One region of the Paenibacillus sp. JNUCC 35 genome, then DNA from elsewhere that is predicted to be linked to it. Evidence: riboswitches for the same ligand, from Rfam matches in the RefSeq annotation. Region 1 holds a riboswitch; each other region holds the start of a gene.
What was found. A riboswitch is a leader RNA that binds a small molecule or an ion and turns the genes downstream of it on or off. The one in region 1 is predicted to bind cyclic di-AMP.
Positions count from the first base shown of each region.

Region 1 (5,980 bases):
GAGCAGCAGCAGGAACGCGGCCGATGCGGCGGCTTGCGCCGCATAGCAGCCGAGGCGCAGCATCGTGCCCGCCGCGGCAGGGACGCCGAGCTGCGCGTAGTTGCCGCCGCCGGCGAGCCACTGAGCGGCGGTGTCTGCGCCTGCCGCGTGCCAGAACGCGGGCAGCGCCAGCAGCAGCAGCGCCGCGGCGGCCCGGATCGCGCGGCGCTGCGGGACCGTGCGCCGACGGGGCTCCCGTTCTTCCCGCCAGTAGTATCCGGCGAGGAAGAACGGGAAGAACACGAGCGTGCGCGTCAAGCCGAGCCACGCGCCCGCTTCCGCCGGCAGGAAGCCGGCTGCCGCGCCGAGCAGGACGGCGGCGGCCACCGGGTGCTTGAGCCGGGCGAACGGGATGAGCAGAAGCTTCCAGCCGAAATGCGCGGTCAGAAACCAGAGCATCCAATACGGAAGCCAGAACGAATACCGGATGCCGGGGCTGTGGAGCCAGAACAGATCCAGGACCGAGTACAGGGTCTGAAAGAAGAGATACTGCAGGGCGATTCGCAGCATACCGGCTGCCGCCTCGGGTGTCTGCCAGTACTTTTTGGCGAAATAACCGGTTACCAGCACAAACACCGGCAGATGAAAAGTGAAGATGGCGGTCACCACAGCTTGCGCTGCCTCCGGCAGAGGGGGAAGGGTAAGCAGCAGGTTGACCAGAACAACCAGCAGAATCAGGAAAAAACGGACATTGGTAAAAAACACGGCAGTCGGGTTTCGCATAGGAGTCATCTCGCTTTGTGCAAATTTGGTTTTATTACTATAGAAGAAACGCAAGCAGCCAAACCTGCCTGGATGCGGCTGTTACGGGAATTTGGCTTTCTAAAGGAAGTATAGAACTTCTTGTTTTAAGAGATTGTGATATTATTCACATGTCCTTATTAAGTAACGGCTTTCATTATGAAGAATGCTTGAACATGATTATAATCACTTATTTTGGGCTAAGTGTGATAAATATCACATACATCCCTCTTGGGGAGGACTATACTAAAGTCAGAAAGAGAGAACAACACACGAAAGAAGGTGAAGGAGCCATGAAAGAGACAGCTGACCCGCAAGTTCAGCAAGGAAGATGCCCGCAGTGTGGTTCCGGTATCCTCGCTGCCAAAGAAACAGAGTCCCCCTGGGTTTGCGAAGACTGCCGGTTAAAGCCACTGGTATCCAGAGCTGAAGGCTCCGCCGGCTCATCCGATCTTCCTGAATGATTCAGGAAGAAGAGAAAGCTTCTTACGGCTAACAATGTGAAAATATTCACAATAAAATACGGGATAAACGAAAGGATGCGAGTATCATGACCGCCCTTCATCTTGTAAACGCAGCACCCGCACACTGTCAGGCATGCGGCGCCCGGCTTCAGACACACCCCGAGGGTTATAAGGATTTGTGCTTCGACTGTGTGCAGACCTGGCAAACCGTCAAGGCGCAAAAAGCAGGCAAAACCGGACTTCCTCTTCCTCTGGAAGCGGAATGCGGCTTGATCGAGCAGTACTGGCTCTAAATACTGGAAACACACTCAACATCCAATACAGAATACGCAGCTTGAGAGGGGAAATTCATATGTTTAACTGGTTAAGAACGAACGTTTATGCGGCAGGTCTGATGCTGATCCTCCGCTTCTATCTCGGATACGCATGGATTACGGGAGGATGGCACAAGCTGATAGGCGGGTTTGACGCCACGGGCTTCCTGAAAGGCGCGGTAGCGAAGCCGATTGTCGATAAAGCGACCAATGAGCTGGTCTATCCGACCTTCACCGCATTCCTGGAAAACTTTGCACTACCGAACGCCAAACTGTTTAACGTACTGATTCCGCTCGGAGAGTTTCTGGTAGGACTGGGTCTTGTCCTCGGCGCACTAACAACGGCGGCAGCATTCTTCGGGGTTCTGATGAACTTCATGTTCCTCTTCGCAGGTACCGTAAGCACTAACCCTTGGATGATCCTGCTCGGTGTCATCGTCATCGCCGCCGGAGCCAACGCCGGCAAGTTCGGAGCCGACTACTACATCCTTCCTTACATCCGCAAGCTCCTTCGCCATCGCGGAGATCACGGCGCAAACCCTACCCTCGGAGGAGGCAAGACACGCGCCCATATCTGATCGGACTATAGAACGCTCTTCAAAAAAGCCCCGGGTATCCGGGGCTTTTTTTTGTTAAACGGAGAAAGAATGAGCTTGAATCAGCTTGAAGAAGCAACACTCAAATGAATAGGGTTACATGGCATAGAATGGCAGCGGGCTGTCCTCCGGGTTTGTTTACAGGCCCGATTCGGGGGGGTAACATACTCTCATGGTCCGTCAGATCAGGCTTCGGACACCATGTCCGGACGCCGGCGGCGGCCATATCATCATCTTCATCTGCGCGCTTAATTCTCGTAAGAGAAGCGGGGGACCCACGAACTGGGGTGAATCGGAATGTTTATTCCGTAGGGGCCTCTCAAATCCGAACCCGGCAGCTAACCTCGCAAGCGTCATTGGGAGAAAAGGAGTGAAAAAGGAAGAAATGGACCGACGAATTATCCGGATTGAATTGTTTGAATTCGATGTACCCTGCTGTTACCATCATGCCAAAGGAAAGCTGGAGAACTGCAGGTACGGGCTGCTGAAACTCACGGACGAGGGCGGAGAGACAGGCTGGGGAGAATGCTTGATGTCTGTGGGCGAGAAGTATTTCGATCTTGTGAACTGGGCCCGGTTTCTGTACCGCCTTCAAAAAAGCACGCTGGCGCAAGCACTCGACACTGTCCGCTTGTACCGCGTTCTCTGGGGGAATGTGAAGGCGGATCTGGTGGAAATGGCCTTGTACGATCTGAAGGCCCGATCGCAGGGCAAACCGTTCGTGGACGTTCTCGGAAGCTTCAGCGGTTTCAGCAGCTTCGGAAGTGCCGGACGTTCCGGAAACGGCTCCTTCCGCCTGGAAACGGCTGCTGCCCGGAGTGACGGCGGCGGCTCTTGGCCGGACACGGAATCGCACGTTTCTTCTCGCGTCAGACAGGATGCGGGCTTCGGCCACGCTGTGGCGGACCGCGAGTTTCCGGTAAGCCGGCTCTTCCAAGCCGAGCGGGAGCTTCACCCCGGCTGCTGCGGCTCTCTGCTGGATGATTTGCGCAACGCGTGCATGCTCCGGCAGGAAGGAATGACGCTGGCGATGCATAAAGATTATTTGATCGGTCCGGCCTGCTGCTTATGGGAGCATACCGCTGCAGTGCTGGGAGCGAACTGGCTGGAAGAGGGCAGCAGCCCCGAACCGGCGCGCCTTGCCCCGCTTCAGGCTTGCGAGCGTATAGCCGGTACCGGATTTCAGCTGGATCAGCCGGTGCTTTTTGAAGAATCCCGGGCTTATTTTGTCGTTTTATAGGACGGAATGTTTGCTTTTGGGGGGGAGTTCGCCTACAATAATACCAGAATTCCCCTGAAAGGATTGGTTCTCGTGTCTACTAATGAATTGAACAACCAGGAAACATCTAAAAAATCACGTATCGTTGTCATCGGAACCGGTGCCGTAGGTTCCACCACGGCGTACACCCTGCTGCTCAGAGAGCGGATGTCCGAGCTTGTCCTCATCGATTATAATCACGCGAAAGCGAACGGGGACGCACTGGATATGAACCACGGCCTGCCGTTTACGGGCAGGGTAAAAGTATGGGCGGGGGACTATTCCGACTGTGAAGGCGCCGATATTATCATTATTTGTGCGGGCGTCGCGCAAAAGCAAGGGGAGACCCGTCTCGATCTGCTCAAGCGCAACGTCGACATTTTTAACGGCATCGTCGAGAATGTGACGAAGTACAACCAGACAGGCATTATTCTGGTGGCGACCAATCCGGTTGATATCATGTCTTATTTTACATGGAAAAAATCCGAATGGCCCGTTAACCGTGTCATCGGCTCGGGAACTTTGCTGGACAGCGCGCGTTTCCGCTATTTGATCGGCGAGAAGCTTCAAGTGGACCCGCGCAGCATTCACGCGGCGATTATCGGGGAGCACGGAGACTCGGAAGTGCCTTTGTGGAGCTTGGCTAATTTTGCCGGACTGCCTCTCGAGCTGAATCAAGAGGATAAGGACGAAATTTTCCAAAATACGCGGGACGCGGCTTACCAGATTATTGAGGCGAAGGGATCGACGTATTACGCGATCGCTTTGGCGCTTGACCGGATCTGTACGGCGATTCTGCGCGATGAAGGCGCGGTGCTGAACGTCTCGACGTTTGTTTCCAATTATCACGGGTTGTCTGACGTTTACCTCGGGGTTCCGTGTATTGTGGACCGTACGGGCGTGCGGGAGGTTATCACGCTGCCCTTAAGTGAAGAGGAAGAGAACAATCTGCGCAAATCGGGAGCCAAGATCCGGGAAATGATCGATTCCATTTCGGAACGCCTGTAAGCGGAGAGACATGAACAAGTATAGAGTATGTGAATAAAACGTTGAAAAAGCGGCTGGATATCAGCCGCTTTTTTGTATGCTGCAAATATGTTTTTAAGGTGATATGCGCTTTGATTGACAAATTCGCTTATGAACACTTATAATTACTTATAAACAATTATCATATTGCATGAATTCACTTAAGGGTGTGCCGATATGTTTCAGGAAGAACGAATCGAAGCGATTATGGAATACTTAAGGGAACATCACCGGATGGACGTCAAGGAAATCTGCGACAGATTTGACGTGTCGCGGGACACCGCCCGCAGGGATCTCGTCCGGATGGATGAGCTCGGGCTAATTGTAAGGACCCGCGGAGGCGCTATGCTGCCGACCCTTAACCGCGCGGTGACCGCTTATAAGGACCGGATGCAGAGGGCTCCGGACGAGAAGAGGCAGATCGGCCGGGAAGCCGCCAAGCTGATCCGCGACGGGCATTACTTGTTTCTGGACACATCCACGACGGTTGCGACGGTCGCCGAGCACATTCGGACGACGGGCAACGTGGTCGTGACGAATTCCATCGATATTGCGGCGAAACTGGCGGACAATAAAAGTTTGAAGGTGCATATGCTCGGCGGGCAGCTGGAACTGGAGCACCGGTTTCTGTTCGGAGCGACCGCTCTGGCGCAGCTGGCGGATTATTACGTCGATACCCTCTTTCTCGGCGCCTGCGGAATCAGTCCGGACGGATTGTCTTACCCGCATGAAGAGGACGGCTCCATCAAACGCGAGATGATCCGCAGAGCCGACCGTGTCGTCGTTTTGGCGGACCATACGAAGTTCGGCAAGCAGTTGTTTTATAAAGTTGCGGGTTTGGACGATCTGGATGTGATCGTGACGGACCGGGAACCGGAAGAAAGTATGCTCCGCCTGCTGGAAAGGCATGATGTGGAGCTGCTCATCGTAGAGGGGGACAATCAGCATGATTAAATTGATCGTAACGGATTTGGACGGTACACTCATGAATGCCGATCTGGAAGTTGCGGACGCGGATGCCCGTATGCTGCGGGAGGCGGCCGGACAGGGCGTGCAGATCTGCATCGCATCGGGCCGGCTGTATCCTGATATCCGGAAGATTATGGACCGTGTCGGGGTCGAGGCATACGGCATCAGCCAGAACGGCTCCGCGGTTTACACCCGGGAAGGGGAGCAGCTGGATGCCTCGCATTTCCCGGCGGACCGCGCGTCCGACTTGTTCGAGATTGTCTCGAAGCGGGAAATGGTATTCTTCGTCTGCTGCTCGGACGAAACGATCCGCCTTCATAAAAGTACGGACGCTTCCCGGCCTTATGAAGAGAGTCAGCTCAGCCCCGTCCATCATCAGGCCGATATCGGCCGGGAGATCCGCTCGGGGCAGGTGAAGCCCTGCAAGTTTTCCCTGTTCGGCGATATGGAGAAGCTTCTGTCTTTTCGCGAGGAACTGATGGAAAAATATGCGGGAAGCGTGGAAGCCGTCATTTCCGATCATGACTGTATGGACCTGATGCCGGCGGGGATTTCCAAAGGAACGGGCCTGGC
Region 1 covers NZ_CM177771.1:3,781,532-3,787,511, reverse strand. The annotation lists gene AC2TF6_RS16830 (acyltransferase family protein) at 1-762, opposite strand, end outside; gene AC2TF6_RS16825 (hypothetical protein) at 780-1,244, shown strand; gene AC2TF6_RS16820 (hypothetical protein) at 1,331-1,537, shown strand; gene AC2TF6_RS16815 (DoxX family protein) at 1,597-2,136, shown strand; cyclic di-AMP (ydaO/yuaA leader) riboswitch at 2,390-2,522, shown strand; gene AC2TF6_RS16810 (hypothetical protein) at 2,525-3,394, shown strand; gene AC2TF6_RS16805 (L-lactate dehydrogenase) at 3,482-4,420, shown strand; gene AC2TF6_RS16800 (DeoR/GlpR family DNA-binding transcription regulator) at 4,616-5,392, shown strand; gene AC2TF6_RS16795 (HAD family hydrolase) at 5,385-5,980, shown strand, end outside.

Region 2 (5,980 bases), 1.9 Mb from region 1:
TATGTCTCGTAGTGGGGGACGCCCACCATCAGATGGATAAACTGATTGCGGTAGCTCCAGATCAGTTTCAGGCGCTTAAACATATTTCGTCGCCTCGGATCTGCCCTGCCCGCTGCGCGGGATATACGGGGCTTCGTAAAGGTCCAGCGGTTTGTTCGAAATCGCCTTCAGCCAGACGCGGATGGCCGAGATAAACACGATCAGCACCACGATCATGAAAAATCCGCACAAGGCCGCGTCGATGTAATCGTTCATCACGATCTGCTTCATCTGCGCGGCCGTTTTGGCCGGAGCGACGATTTTGCCGCTGTCCAGCGCGTTCTGGAACTGCTTGGCGTGAGAAAGAAAGCCGATGTTCGCTTTCTCGTGGAACAGCTTCTGCCAGCCGGCGGACATGGTCACGATAAGCAGCCACGTTGTGGGCAGGAGCGTGACCCAGGCGTACGCCTTCTTGCCCATTTTGAACAAAATGGTCGTCCCCAGCACAAGCGCGATGCCGGCCAGCATCTGGTTGGCGATGCCGAAGAGCGCCCACAAGGAGTTGATGCCCCCCAGAGGGTCCACAACGCCTTGGTAGAGGAAATAACCCCAGCCCGCCACGCAGAGAGCCGTAGCGATAAGATTGCCTACCGTGGACCGGGTATCCCCCAGCGACTTGCTGGCATAGCCGAGCAGATCCTGGATGAGGAAACGCCCCACGCGGGTACCGGCGTCGATCGTCGTCAGGATGAACAACGCTTCGAACAGGATGGCGAAGTGGTACCAGAACGCCATCATCGTTTTGCCGCCGATCACGCCGGACAAGATTTGCGCCATGCCGATGGCGAAGGTCGGCGCGCCGCCCGTCCGCGAGAGGATGGTACTCTCGCCGATATCCTTGGACAGCGTAGTCAACTGCTCGGGCGTGATGGTGAAGCCCCAGCTCGTGATGGTTGCCGCCGCGGTCGCCACATCGGTACCGCCCAGGGCCGCCGCCGACGAGTTAATCGCGAAGTAGGTGCCGGGCGTGATGATGCAGGCGGCGATCAGCGCCATGATGGCGACGAACGATTCGACCAGCATCGCGCCGTAGCCGATCGGACGCGCGTGGGATTCGCGCTCCAGCATTTTGGGCGTCGTCCCGGAGGAGATCAGCGCATGGAAGCCCGATACGGAGCCGCAGGCAATGGTGATGAACAGGAACGGGAACAAATTCCCGGCGAAGACGGGACCGGTTCCGTCGATGAACCGGGTCGTGGCCGGCATGGACAGATCCGGCAGAACGAAAATAATACCCAGCGCGAGGCCGATGATCGTTCCGACTTTCAGGAACGTGCTGAGATAGTCGCGGGGCGCCAGAAGCAGCCAAACCGGCATGACCGAAGCGAAAAAGCCGTAGGCGATCATCATCAGAGCGATGGTTTCCCCGCTGAAGGAGAAAAGCGGGGCCAGAGCGGCGCTCTCGGCGACGAACTTGCCTCCGATCAGCGACAGAACGAGCAGCACGACGCCAATGAGCGATGCTTCCCCGACCCGGCCGGGCCGTATGTAGCGCATATACACGCCCATAAGGAGGGCGATCGGAATGGTGGCGGCAATCGTGAACATGCCCCACGGGCTGCCGATCAGAGCTTTGACGACGACGAGCCCGAGCACGGCGAGAAGAATGATCATAATGCCCAGAATGCCAAGCATGGCAATCGTGCCCGTCACCTTGCCGATTTCGTCCTTGATCATATCGCCCAGCGATTTACCGTTTCTACGAGTTGAAGCGAAAAGAATCACGAAATCCTGGACGGCGCCTCCCAGAATAACGCCGAGAATAATCCACAGCGTTCCGGGCAGATAGCCCATCTGGGCGGCAAGCACGGGGCCTACGAGAGGACCCGCTCCGGCAATGGCCGCGAAATGGTGCCCGAACAGCACCCATTTGTTCGTCGGCACATAGTCCTTGCCGTCGTTGTTCAGCTCTGCGGGTGTTTTCCGGTTGTCGTCGAGCACGAAGACTTTGCGGGCGAGAAAACGGCTGTAGAACCGGTAGGCGACCGCATAGCAGCTGACGGCTGCGATAACGAGCCAGGCGGCATTGATCGTTTCCCCGCGATTAAGTGCGACAAGCCCGAAAGCGAACGCGCCGACAATGGAAATCACCCCCCAGAGCAAGATTGATTTCCATCCGATTTTCATAAACATGCCTCCTTACTGGTTAATATGGGAACATTTACAAGTAGTATAGCAGGTTTTTCCGGTGCGGGAAGAGGCTGGATGTCCAAACCGTTTTCAAAAACGTGAGATTTTCGACGTATTAACAAGCTAGCGCACAAAAAGTAGAAATGTAAGCGCATTAGGGGATTTCTTTGGCTTAAATCGGTTTAAAACCAATCTCCCCATATCTTTACAAAGCACGTGCGGAGGTGTAACATTCATTCCATCAATTGAAAAAAACAGTTTCTTGCTTTCGCTGAATTTCCCCCTCCGGGGGAAGCGGGGGAACCATCGCAGCATTGATCCGGTGTGAGAGCCGGAGCCGTGTCTGCAGGGGTGAATCCTGAAGCGCCGGAACCCATGGACCCGGCAATCAGGTAGGGCGACTCTCACCGCCCGAATCCGACAGCTAACCTCGTAAGCGCATGAGTTCGGGAGGGGTTGAAGAAGCTTGTGATCGGCATCGACCACAGGGACTTCGTTTCGCTGTGGTTTTGTTATGTTCAAAAACATCCGAAAATGAAAAATGTGCCAAACAAATGAACATGCGTTTTTATCGCTGAGTTTCCGTGTGAAGCGGAAAACGGGGGAACCAACGAGGACTTGCAGGCCTGACGGCCAGTCCTCATGGGGTGAATCCAGAAGCGGCATCCGTGCCGTCATGGTAGGGCGACTCTCACGCCCGAATCCGACAGCTAACCTCGTAAGCGTACCGAGAGAGGCGACTGCTATCGCGCTTCGGCTATAGTCTTTTTAGGCTGTGACCGTCAAGAAGCCGCGTGAAGAGTTCCTCTTCCGCAGGCTTCTTTTTTTGCTGCCCAAAACATGAAAGAGGGATAAAAAGTGGACGAGAGAAAGATCCAAACCTATACGTTGGTTTCCGCACCGAATGTCACCGGCGAGAACTTTATTAAACTGCTGAATATTTACCGCAGACCCTTCGCGGCGCTTGTGAACAACCCCGCAGAAGGACAGCGGATGAAGAAGCTGGGAGTCCGGCACATCGTGGAAGTGGACACCGTTCGCCACGAAGCCTGGGAAGTTCCCGAGCTTCCGATCGGTGACGTTTATCTTTTCGAAGACAGCCTGCCGCTCTGCTGCCGGTATCTTCAGATGGTCCGCAGCTGGACAACCGGAACGATTTTTGTGGTGAAAACGAATGCCACACCGCGGTTGATTTATAAAGCGCTCGGCGCCGACCATGTGGTGCATACGAATACCCGTCAGGTCTCTTTCCTGCTTGGAGCAGCACCGGGCCAAGTGCCCGAGGAAGTTTTACGCTAACGTTTAAATTCACTGTCCGAAGGATAATAAATGAACCTATAAAACGAACCTATAAATAGGAAAGAAAGGAGCCGACACACATGACGGACCTTTATATGATTCTGCTGCTGGCATTTATTTATCTCATCTTTTACGGTTTTCTGACCTGGTGTGACCATGTCGTGGAAGGCTCGGAAGGCGGCCGTACATGATGATCATCGCGCTTTTTACGGCAGGGCTTTTCCTGTATCTGATATACGCGCTCATACATCCCGAAAAATTTTAGGGCGCCTTCGGGCAGCCGGTGAACGACTAGCGCGGAGTTGCTTGAGGAGGATAGGAATCCATGGAGATTGTGCAAATCGTAATCGTAATCGCGGTGCTTTGCCTGCTGGTGAAACCGCTTGGGACTTATATTTATCATGTTTTTTCGAATGAGAGAAACCGGACGGACAAATGGTTCGGCTGGCTGGAACGGCCCATTTACAAGCTTGCGGGTATCCGCAGCGAGAATGGCATGACGTGGAAGAAGTATGCGGGCAGCCTTGTGCTGACCAACATCGTGCTTGTGGCGGTCGGGTATCTGATCCTCCGTCTGCAGCGTGCTCTTCCTTTGAACCCGAACGGGATCGACAATATGGAAGCGACGCTGTCGTTTAATACGATCATCAGCTTTATGACGAACACCAACCTGCAGCACTACAGCGGGGAAACGGGCTTGTCCTATTTCTCGCAGATGGCGGTCATCATGATGATGATGTTCACGTCCGCCGTAACGGGGATCGTTGTAGCGATTGCGTTTATCCGCGGACTGACGTCCAAAGGCAATACCATCGGGAACTTTTTTACGGATTTTGTAAAAGGACACACCCGCCTGCTGCTGCCGCTGGCTATCGTGGTCACGCTGGTGCTTGTCGGCCTGAAGGTGCCGCAGACGCTGGATCCGACCGTGGCCGCGAAGACGCTTGAAGGCGGGGAGCAGCAAATCGCCATCGGTCCGGTAGCGTCGCTTGTGTCCATCAAGCATCTGGGTACGAACGGCGGCGGTTTCTTCGGGGTGAACTCTTCCCATCCGTTTGAAAATCCGTCTCCGCTGACTAACGTGATCGAAATGTTGTCCATGTGGTGCATTCCGGCCTCATTAACCTATACCTTCGGGCGGTTTGCGAAGAACCGGAAGCAGGGGTGGGTCATTTTCACCGCGATGATGACCTTGTTCCTGGTCTTTCTGTCGGTCGCTTTCTTCTCGGAAAAGGCCGGTAACCCTGCCTTGAACGCCCTTGGCGCGGATTCGTCCATCGGCAGTATGGAAGGTAAAGAGGTGCGGTTCGGCATTGCCCAGTCCGCGCTGTTCACTACGGTAACGACGGCGGCGACGACGGGAAGCGTCAACAATATGCACGACACGCTCACCCCGCTGGGCGGAATGGTTCCGCTCGCTCAAATGATGCTGAACTGCGTATTCGGCGGGGACGGAGTCGGGCTGGTCAATATGCTCATGTACGCGATTTTGGCGGTCTTTCTGGCGGGCCTCATGGTCGGCCGGACCCCGGAGTTTCTGGGACGCAAAATCGAGTCCCGTGAGATGAAACTGATCGCCGTTGCGATTCTGGCGCATCCGCTTATCATCCTGGCTCCGACAGCGATCGCCTTCATGACGGAGCTTGGCAAAGGAGCCGTCACCAATCCGGGATTCCACGGAATCTCCCAGGTGCTGTACGAGTTCACGTCGTCGGCGGCCAATAACGGCTCCGGCTTCGAGGGGCTGGCAGACAATACGCCGTTCTGGAACAGTTCCACGGGAATTGTGATGCTGCTTGGCCGTTACGTGTCGATCATCGCCCTGCTGGGTGTGGCCGGCTCACTGGGCCGTAAGCAGTGGGTCCCGGAAACAATCGGTACGTTCCGTACGGACAATGCCTTGTTTACCGGAATCGTGGTAGGTACGGTCGTCATCATTGGGGCGCTCACCTTCCTGCCGGTAATCGCGCTCGGTCCGGTGGCCGAATATTTGACATTGCGTTAAAAACGATGGGGTGAAAACGGATGAGCTCAAATGCTTCTCAAACGAAACGAAAATCGATGCTGAGCGGGGATATCGTTAAACAGGCGATCGTGCAAAGCTTTCTTAAATTAAATCCGGTTACGATGATGAAAAATCCCGTTATGTTTGTGGTAGAAATCGGAACCTTCATTGTCCTTCTGATGACGGTACTGCCGGGCTACTTCGGAACGCAGGACCGGATCGGATTCAACCTGACAGTGTTTCTGATTCTGCTCTTCACGGTGCTGTTCGCCAACTTTGCCGAGGCGCTGGCGGAAGGCAGGGGGAAAGCCCAGGCGGATTCGCTTAAGAAGTCCAAACAAGAAATCCAGGCTAACAAAGTGGTCGGCAGCGGCATTAAAGTCGTTCCGTCCACGGAACTCCGCAAGGGCGATATCGTTACCGTCGCCCAAGGAGAAATGATTCCCGGCGACGGCGAAGTGATTGAGGGTCTGGCCTCTATCGATGAATCGGCGATCACGGGGGAAT
Region 2 covers NZ_CM177771.1:5,662,613-5,668,592, reverse strand. The annotation lists gene AC2TF6_RS25665 (YbdD/YjiX family protein) at 1-83, opposite strand, end outside; gene AC2TF6_RS25660 (carbon starvation CstA family protein) at 76-2,166, opposite strand; cyclic di-AMP (ydaO/yuaA leader) riboswitch at 2,429-2,623, shown strand; cyclic di-AMP (ydaO/yuaA leader) riboswitch at 2,732-2,910, shown strand; gene AC2TF6_RS25655 (hypothetical protein) at 3,028-3,468, shown strand; gene kdpF (K(+)-transporting ATPase subunit F) at 3,656-3,733, shown strand; gene kdpA (potassium-transporting ATPase subunit KdpA) at 3,794-5,473, shown strand; gene kdpB (potassium-transporting ATPase subunit KdpB) at 5,494-5,980, shown strand, end outside.
Region 2: it holds a riboswitch for cyclic di-AMP, as region 1 does, so the genes downstream of both, AC2TF6_RS25655 (hypothetical protein) here and AC2TF6_RS16810 (hypothetical protein) in region 1, are expected to answer to the same signal.

Region 3 (5,980 bases), 1.1 Mb from region 1:
CAAGAGCATATCGTGATTGAACACCTTGTGAATCCGCTCGGCTTCCCCGGAGGCGATAACCGCCGGAGCGATGCCGATCCCCGTCCAGCAGACGAGGATGCCCGGATCTACCAATTCGGCAAAGCGTTTCCGGTAAGGGCTGGAGCCGTCCTGATAATATTCGGTCGGCGCCGTAATGAGCCTGGAGGCGCCGGGATGCGCTTGCACGAACTCGCGGTTGAACCGGCTCAGCAGATAAGCCTGCGCAGCCGCAGCGGGGCTCTCGTCCCCGCCGAACTTCTGTACATCGTCCGCACAGTTGGGATTCTGGAAAATATCATCCATAAGCAGAGAGAAATGGCGGACTCCAAGCGTCCACATCTGGCTCGCTTTGGCAGCCAGCTTCTGAAATTCTTCGTTCGACGAGAAACAGATATCGAGCCCGGGCGAGAGTGCGTAAACGAAGCGGACACCGGCTTTTTCGGCCGCATCCACGTACCTGCGGATATGGCGGAGCTCTTCCTCCGGGTACGGCTCCCGCCAGCGCCCGCGCAGGTACGGATCGTCTTTCGGAGCGTAAAGGTACGTGTTCATTTTATGATCGCCGAGGAAAGCGATCAGATTGACCCGGTCGTCCGGAGACCACGGACCGCCGTAGAACCCTTCCACAACGCCCCTTACGGGGAAGGCGGGGAAGTCCCGGATCGTGATAGCCGGCACAGCGGCCATCATCGGACCTTTGCGGATGAGCTGCTTAAGCATGCGGACCGCATAAAGGGTGCCGGTATGATCCGCGCCCGCCAGCACGATCATGCTGCCGCCGCGTTTGCTGCGCCGCGCCGCAAGGGTATAGCCCTCTTCGGGAATTCCGAGGGGGTCGCCGCTGCGCCGGCTCCGGAATTCCCGCTGTACGGCGGGATCGGCCGGCAGCTTGCCGATATAGACGGCCAGAGGCATTTGGGCGGCGGAATGCCAGTCCTTGCACGGAACGACGCGCTTGACGCCGGACCCGATAAGCAGACTCCGCAGCTCCAGCAGAGCTTCGGGGGACGTATCCGCGCCTGCCAGGATTCCGGCGGTTGCATACAAGGGGACGGTGTACCCGCTGTATTCCACGTGCTGCGGGGGCGGGGTCAGAAGGGGAGCTTTCAGATGATGCGTCATGCCATCTCACTCCTTTTTTAAAAGGGAAAAGGCTTCCCCGGATCGTCTCTCTTTCTATCATAGGATATTCATAGAGACGGTAGAGATGACAATCTTGCGGATTATTCCGCTTTTATTTCGTAAATCTGGGCGACTGCCCATACCGTTCCTGGGCGGATGCCATATGGTATTGCAGAGCTACGCCATTACCGGTTACAAGGAGGAAGCGCATTGTATCCTGAAGTACGCATGTATCATCCTTTCGTGGGGCCGTTCGACCCCTGTCCGCCGAAGCTCGTCAAAACGTATGTAACTCCGCCGAACCTGTTCATCAAGTTCCAGCCCATGTGCCTGCCGCAGTTCAGCCCTTACGAGGCTTTGAAGCTCGGTACCCTTTGGCCGGAGCTGTACAGCGGCTACGAACCCAAGTGCTAACCCGGTCTGAAAGCGAAAGAGAGGGGAACGACAACCGTATGCACAAACAACTGGATGAAAATTATTACCGGCTTCTGCACGACCTGCAAGCGGCCGATTTCGTACTGGTCGAACTGACCTTGTACCTGGACACCCATCCCGGAGATGGCAATGCTCTGCAGCAGTTCAACGAATTTTCCCAAAAACGGAGGCAAATCGCGCTGGAATATGAGTGTTTGTACGGACCGCTTCTGCAATACGGGCAAAATGCGCTGCCGCAGCAGACTTGGGAGTGGGCCGAGGCTCCCTGGCCTTGGCAGGTGTGACGTGTGTAGAGGAAACTGCATGAACGGCCTAGACGGAAGAACAAGCACGGTTGTGCTTAAGGAGACGGGGGATTCCGATGTGGATTTACGAGAAGAAATTGCAGTATCCGGTTCGTGTAAGCAAATGCGATCCGCACATGGCCAAACTTCTGATCGAGCAGTACGGGGGTGCGGACGGGGAACTTGCTGCCGCGCTGCGTTACTTGAACCAGCGTTACACCATTCCGGACAAAGTAATCGGGGTACTGAATGATATCGGGACAGAAGAATTCGCTCACCTAGAGATGATTGCCACGATGATCTACAAGCTCACGAAAGACGCTACTCCCGACCAGCTAAAAGCCGCGGGCCTGGGCGAATATTACGTCAACCACGATTCGGCTTTGTATTACCAAAATGCGGCCGGCACACCGTGGACGGCAGCTTACATTCAAGCCAAGGGCGATCCTATCGCCGACCTGTACGAAGATATCGCGGCGGAAGAAAAGGCGCGCGCCACCTATCAGTGGCTCATTGACCTGACGGACGACGTCGATCTCCAGGATGGGCTGAAATTCCTGCGTGAACGTGAGATCATCCATTCGATGCGTTTCCGCGAAGCGGTAGAAATTCTTAAAGACGAAAGGGCGGCCCAGAAAATTTTCTAGCGGCCCGGACAAAAAGACGGGGGAACCCGTCTTTTTTCGGCAATTTTTAAGATAACCGAGTCGACAATTTCAATAGATATGGAAAAATTGAATAAGATTACTAATTTTTCCGGAACGTTTCCCATTCTGAAGGTGTCTTACTTATATAAAGGTTACAAGTAAACAGTCGTTTAAATGGTGCAGGTCTTATAGGAGTGGCTGTTAGGAGCTGGACATTGGCAAAAATTATGTCGTACTTACGAAAAATCTTAAAAAGCTCGTCAGCTTTCCGCGAAAAAATACCACATTTTTCCTATAAGTATGATAAAATGGAATAAGTTAGCAAGAAATTAAGAGCGAAACCTATATTTTGGAATAAGGAGGAGGCTGCTATTATGGGGATCACATTAAGTCTGCTGATCGGCATGTTAGTTCTTTTAGCGGCATCATTAGGTCTGCGCAAACCGAAGGAATTCGACCGGTCCGATTACGTGCCGTTTCGTCCTTTCGATGATATTTACGAGGGGAAGAAGAGGCCGACTGTAGAATCGGTACAAAGCCAGGCAGCCGTGAAAATAGAAGAAAAGTCGAGAGAAAGGAAACGAATCGCCAAATAAAGGTTTCCTCCTATGGGATGAATTTCCTGGATGTATGGTGAAGAAACCATGTCTTTTATGAGAAATACATGAGGATTACATAAGTGGATTGTGAGAATGGCGTTAATTTTCTTTCTCGCGTTTTTCCGGCCGAAAGGGCGGGACAGCATCAAATAGGCTTGATGGAACAGCTTTTTACAGCAGGTTCACCGGTGGATTAAAAAAATGAAAAGGTTGTTTTTTGCCAATTTGTGTGTGTTTGTTTCTAAAGATGTATGTGATAGCTTGTGTAGAGAGCCGAAACTTCTTCCGTTCCCCGGATTTTCCAGGAGCGGATGAGGTGCGGGGGATGATTTATTTCGGAACCGTATGTGAATGACTGCGGCGTCCGATAGGGGTGAATCGCTGGCAGCAGCGTGGGCGACTTCTCAGTCCGAACCCGACAACTAACCTCGTAGGCAATACCGAGAAGGAGCGTACATCAACTATGGCTTTAAAGCATCATTGGAAAAAAACATGCGCTACTCTGCTGCTGGGTGCAGTGGTGGCGGCATCTTCCGCATTCCAGTCGCAGGCGGCCGAAACGGAAGCGGCTAAAAACGACGGCCTGTTGTATTGGAAACTGGCTAAATCTTATCAGGAGATTGCAGCCGGTATGACCGATACTGTAGGACAAGCAGCCGATTCGGAACTTACCCAATCTTTGGTGACACCGGAAAATCAAACCCTGGTGCTATCCGAGCCAAATTCCATGTGGAACTTCGCTTCCCAAATGAATATGGACGTTCTTGACCTCTTATCGTTAAATCCCGATGCGGATCCGCTTAGCCTGCCGGCAGGCAGCGAGTTGAAAATTGTGGGGGAAGCGGCCCTTGAGCAGCTTAAAGCTTTAAAAGCGACGGTAAAAGTCCCGGCCCAGGCACCGGCCAAAGTTCAGCTTGCATCGGCCTCGCCAAGTCAGACGGACTCTATAAAACCTTCGGAGGCTCTTCAAAAGAGCGGCAAGCCGCAGGCTCCCGAACCGAAGAAAACCGCGGAGAAGAAGGTCGTTAAGAAACCGGCTGCCCAAGCGGCATCGGCTTCCGCAAAATCAGGCCAGACGCTGACAACCGCGGCGGGCAAACAGATTCAATACAAAAAAGTGCTGAATATCAAGGCATCGGCCTATTCCGCTGACCCGAGCGAGAACGGCGGATATGCCGGCATCGACTACTACGGCAACAAACTGACCGTCGGCACGATCGCGGTCGATCCGAAAGTTATTCCGCTCGGCTCCACCGTATATGTAACGGGTTATGCTTTCCCAGGCCTTCCGGCCAAGGGAATGATCGCCAAAGCGACGGACATCGGCGGCGCGATCAAAGGCAACCGGATCGATATCTTCGTTCCGGGCTCCAAAGATAAAGTAAACAACTTTGGCTATCAAAGTGTGAAAGTATACATTCTTAAATAACCATTAGCCGGAAAGAAGACGGGAGCGAATGCTCCCGTCTTTTGTGCGTTACAAATCCTTGGAAATTCCCATCAGTTCCGGAATCGTGACCAGCTTGTATCCGCTCGATTTCAAGGAACGGATCAAATCGGGAAGGGCCGTGACCGTACCGCTGAGATCATGCTTGTTGTTTCCTCCCGCGCTGTGCTGCAGAATGACTGAACCGGCTCGGGCGTTGTCCACAATATTGTGGTATACCTGCTTGCCGGATAGTCCTTTCCAGTCGAGGGAATCCACGTCCCAGTTCACGGCCAGCAGGTGATGGTCGGACATCCAGCGCACCTGCTCTTCATTGATGGCTCCGTAAGGAGGTCGCACCAGTCTGGGCGTATAACCGGTCAACGGTTTGATGACCTCTTGGGTACGCATAATTTGCGAAGAAAATTCCGAGGCGGTCAGTTTGGGCATAAAAGGATGGCTGTACGAGTGGTTGCCCACGACATGACCCTCCCGCACCATCCGGCGGATAATCTCGGGATGTGCCTGAGCGCGGTTTCCGATCACGAAAAAGGTCGCTTTCACCTGATGCTTTTCCAGAATATCGAGCACTTGCGGGGTATATTTGAGATCGGGTCCGTCATCAAACGTGAGCGCGATTTTCTTTCCTTGGGAGGTTCCTCTCATCCGGAAAACCGCCGGGTATTTGTGATGAATCTCGGCTAAGCTCAGCTTCCGCTGCTCCGTTTTCTGAAGGGCGTTCGCTTCCTGATGATGCTTCTGAACCGGAACGTCTTTCTTTTTCGTCTCCGGTTTGGGAGCGGATGCGTTATTAAGTTTTTTTACGGGCACGGGAGGCGCAGGAGCCGGAGCTGCCGGTGATACCGAAGGAGCGGCAGCGGTGTTTTCCTTGATCGCCGGAATTTTCGCAGGCTGGAATTTGGCTGGACCGGGTACGGATGACGGACCTGGATCTTCGCTTAGAGTGTGCGGGATAAAACGGTTTTCGTCCAGCCGGGAAGAGGCCGAGCCCTCGCCGGGCAGCTTTGCCGGGGAGCATGCGGAGACGAAGGCCAGCAAAATGGCGGATGAGACAGCCAAGGCTGCACGTTTCATGGGGAACCCTCCTCTAATGGCGTTTTCACTAGTTTTGTTTAGAGGGAGGAATTTTATCCGGGATTTGTTACAAAATAGACACAACAAAAAGGGTTGTCCGATTATGTAAATTATGTTAACCTTTTTAGGAGTGTCTTTGACACAATTTATACAAAGCCGAATCCGGTGAATCAAAAGCACCTGTACGGGGGACTTATTTCTGGGGTGAATGCCTGTCATTTTGCAAGCTAGGGAACCTCTTTCCCGAACCCGTCAACTAACCTCGGAGGCCCAAGGAGGAAAAATCGTTTGAAGATTTGGGTACAAAGCGTTGTAGTTTCATGCGCCGTACTGACGGCCGGTCTATTCGCG
Region 3 covers NZ_CM177771.1:4,846,403-4,852,382, reverse strand. The annotation lists gene AC2TF6_RS21935 (glycoside hydrolase family 84 protein) at 1-1,143, opposite strand, end outside; gene AC2TF6_RS21930 (spore coat associated protein CotJA) at 1,372-1,557, shown strand; gene AC2TF6_RS21925 (spore coat protein CotJB) at 1,596-1,862, shown strand; gene AC2TF6_RS21920 (manganese catalase family protein) at 1,940-2,509, shown strand; gene AC2TF6_RS21915 (hypothetical protein) at 2,884-3,105, shown strand; cyclic di-AMP (ydaO/yuaA leader) riboswitch at 3,370-3,560, shown strand; gene AC2TF6_RS21910 (3D domain-containing protein) at 3,572-4,537, shown strand; gene AC2TF6_RS21905 (polysaccharide deacetylase family protein) at 4,586-5,629, opposite strand; cyclic di-AMP (ydaO/yuaA leader) riboswitch at 5,774-5,914, shown strand; gene AC2TF6_RS21900 (C40 family peptidase) at 5,918-5,980, shown strand, end outside.
Region 3: it holds a riboswitch for cyclic di-AMP, as region 1 does, so the genes downstream of both, AC2TF6_RS21910 (3D domain-containing protein) here and AC2TF6_RS16810 (hypothetical protein) in region 1, are expected to answer to the same signal.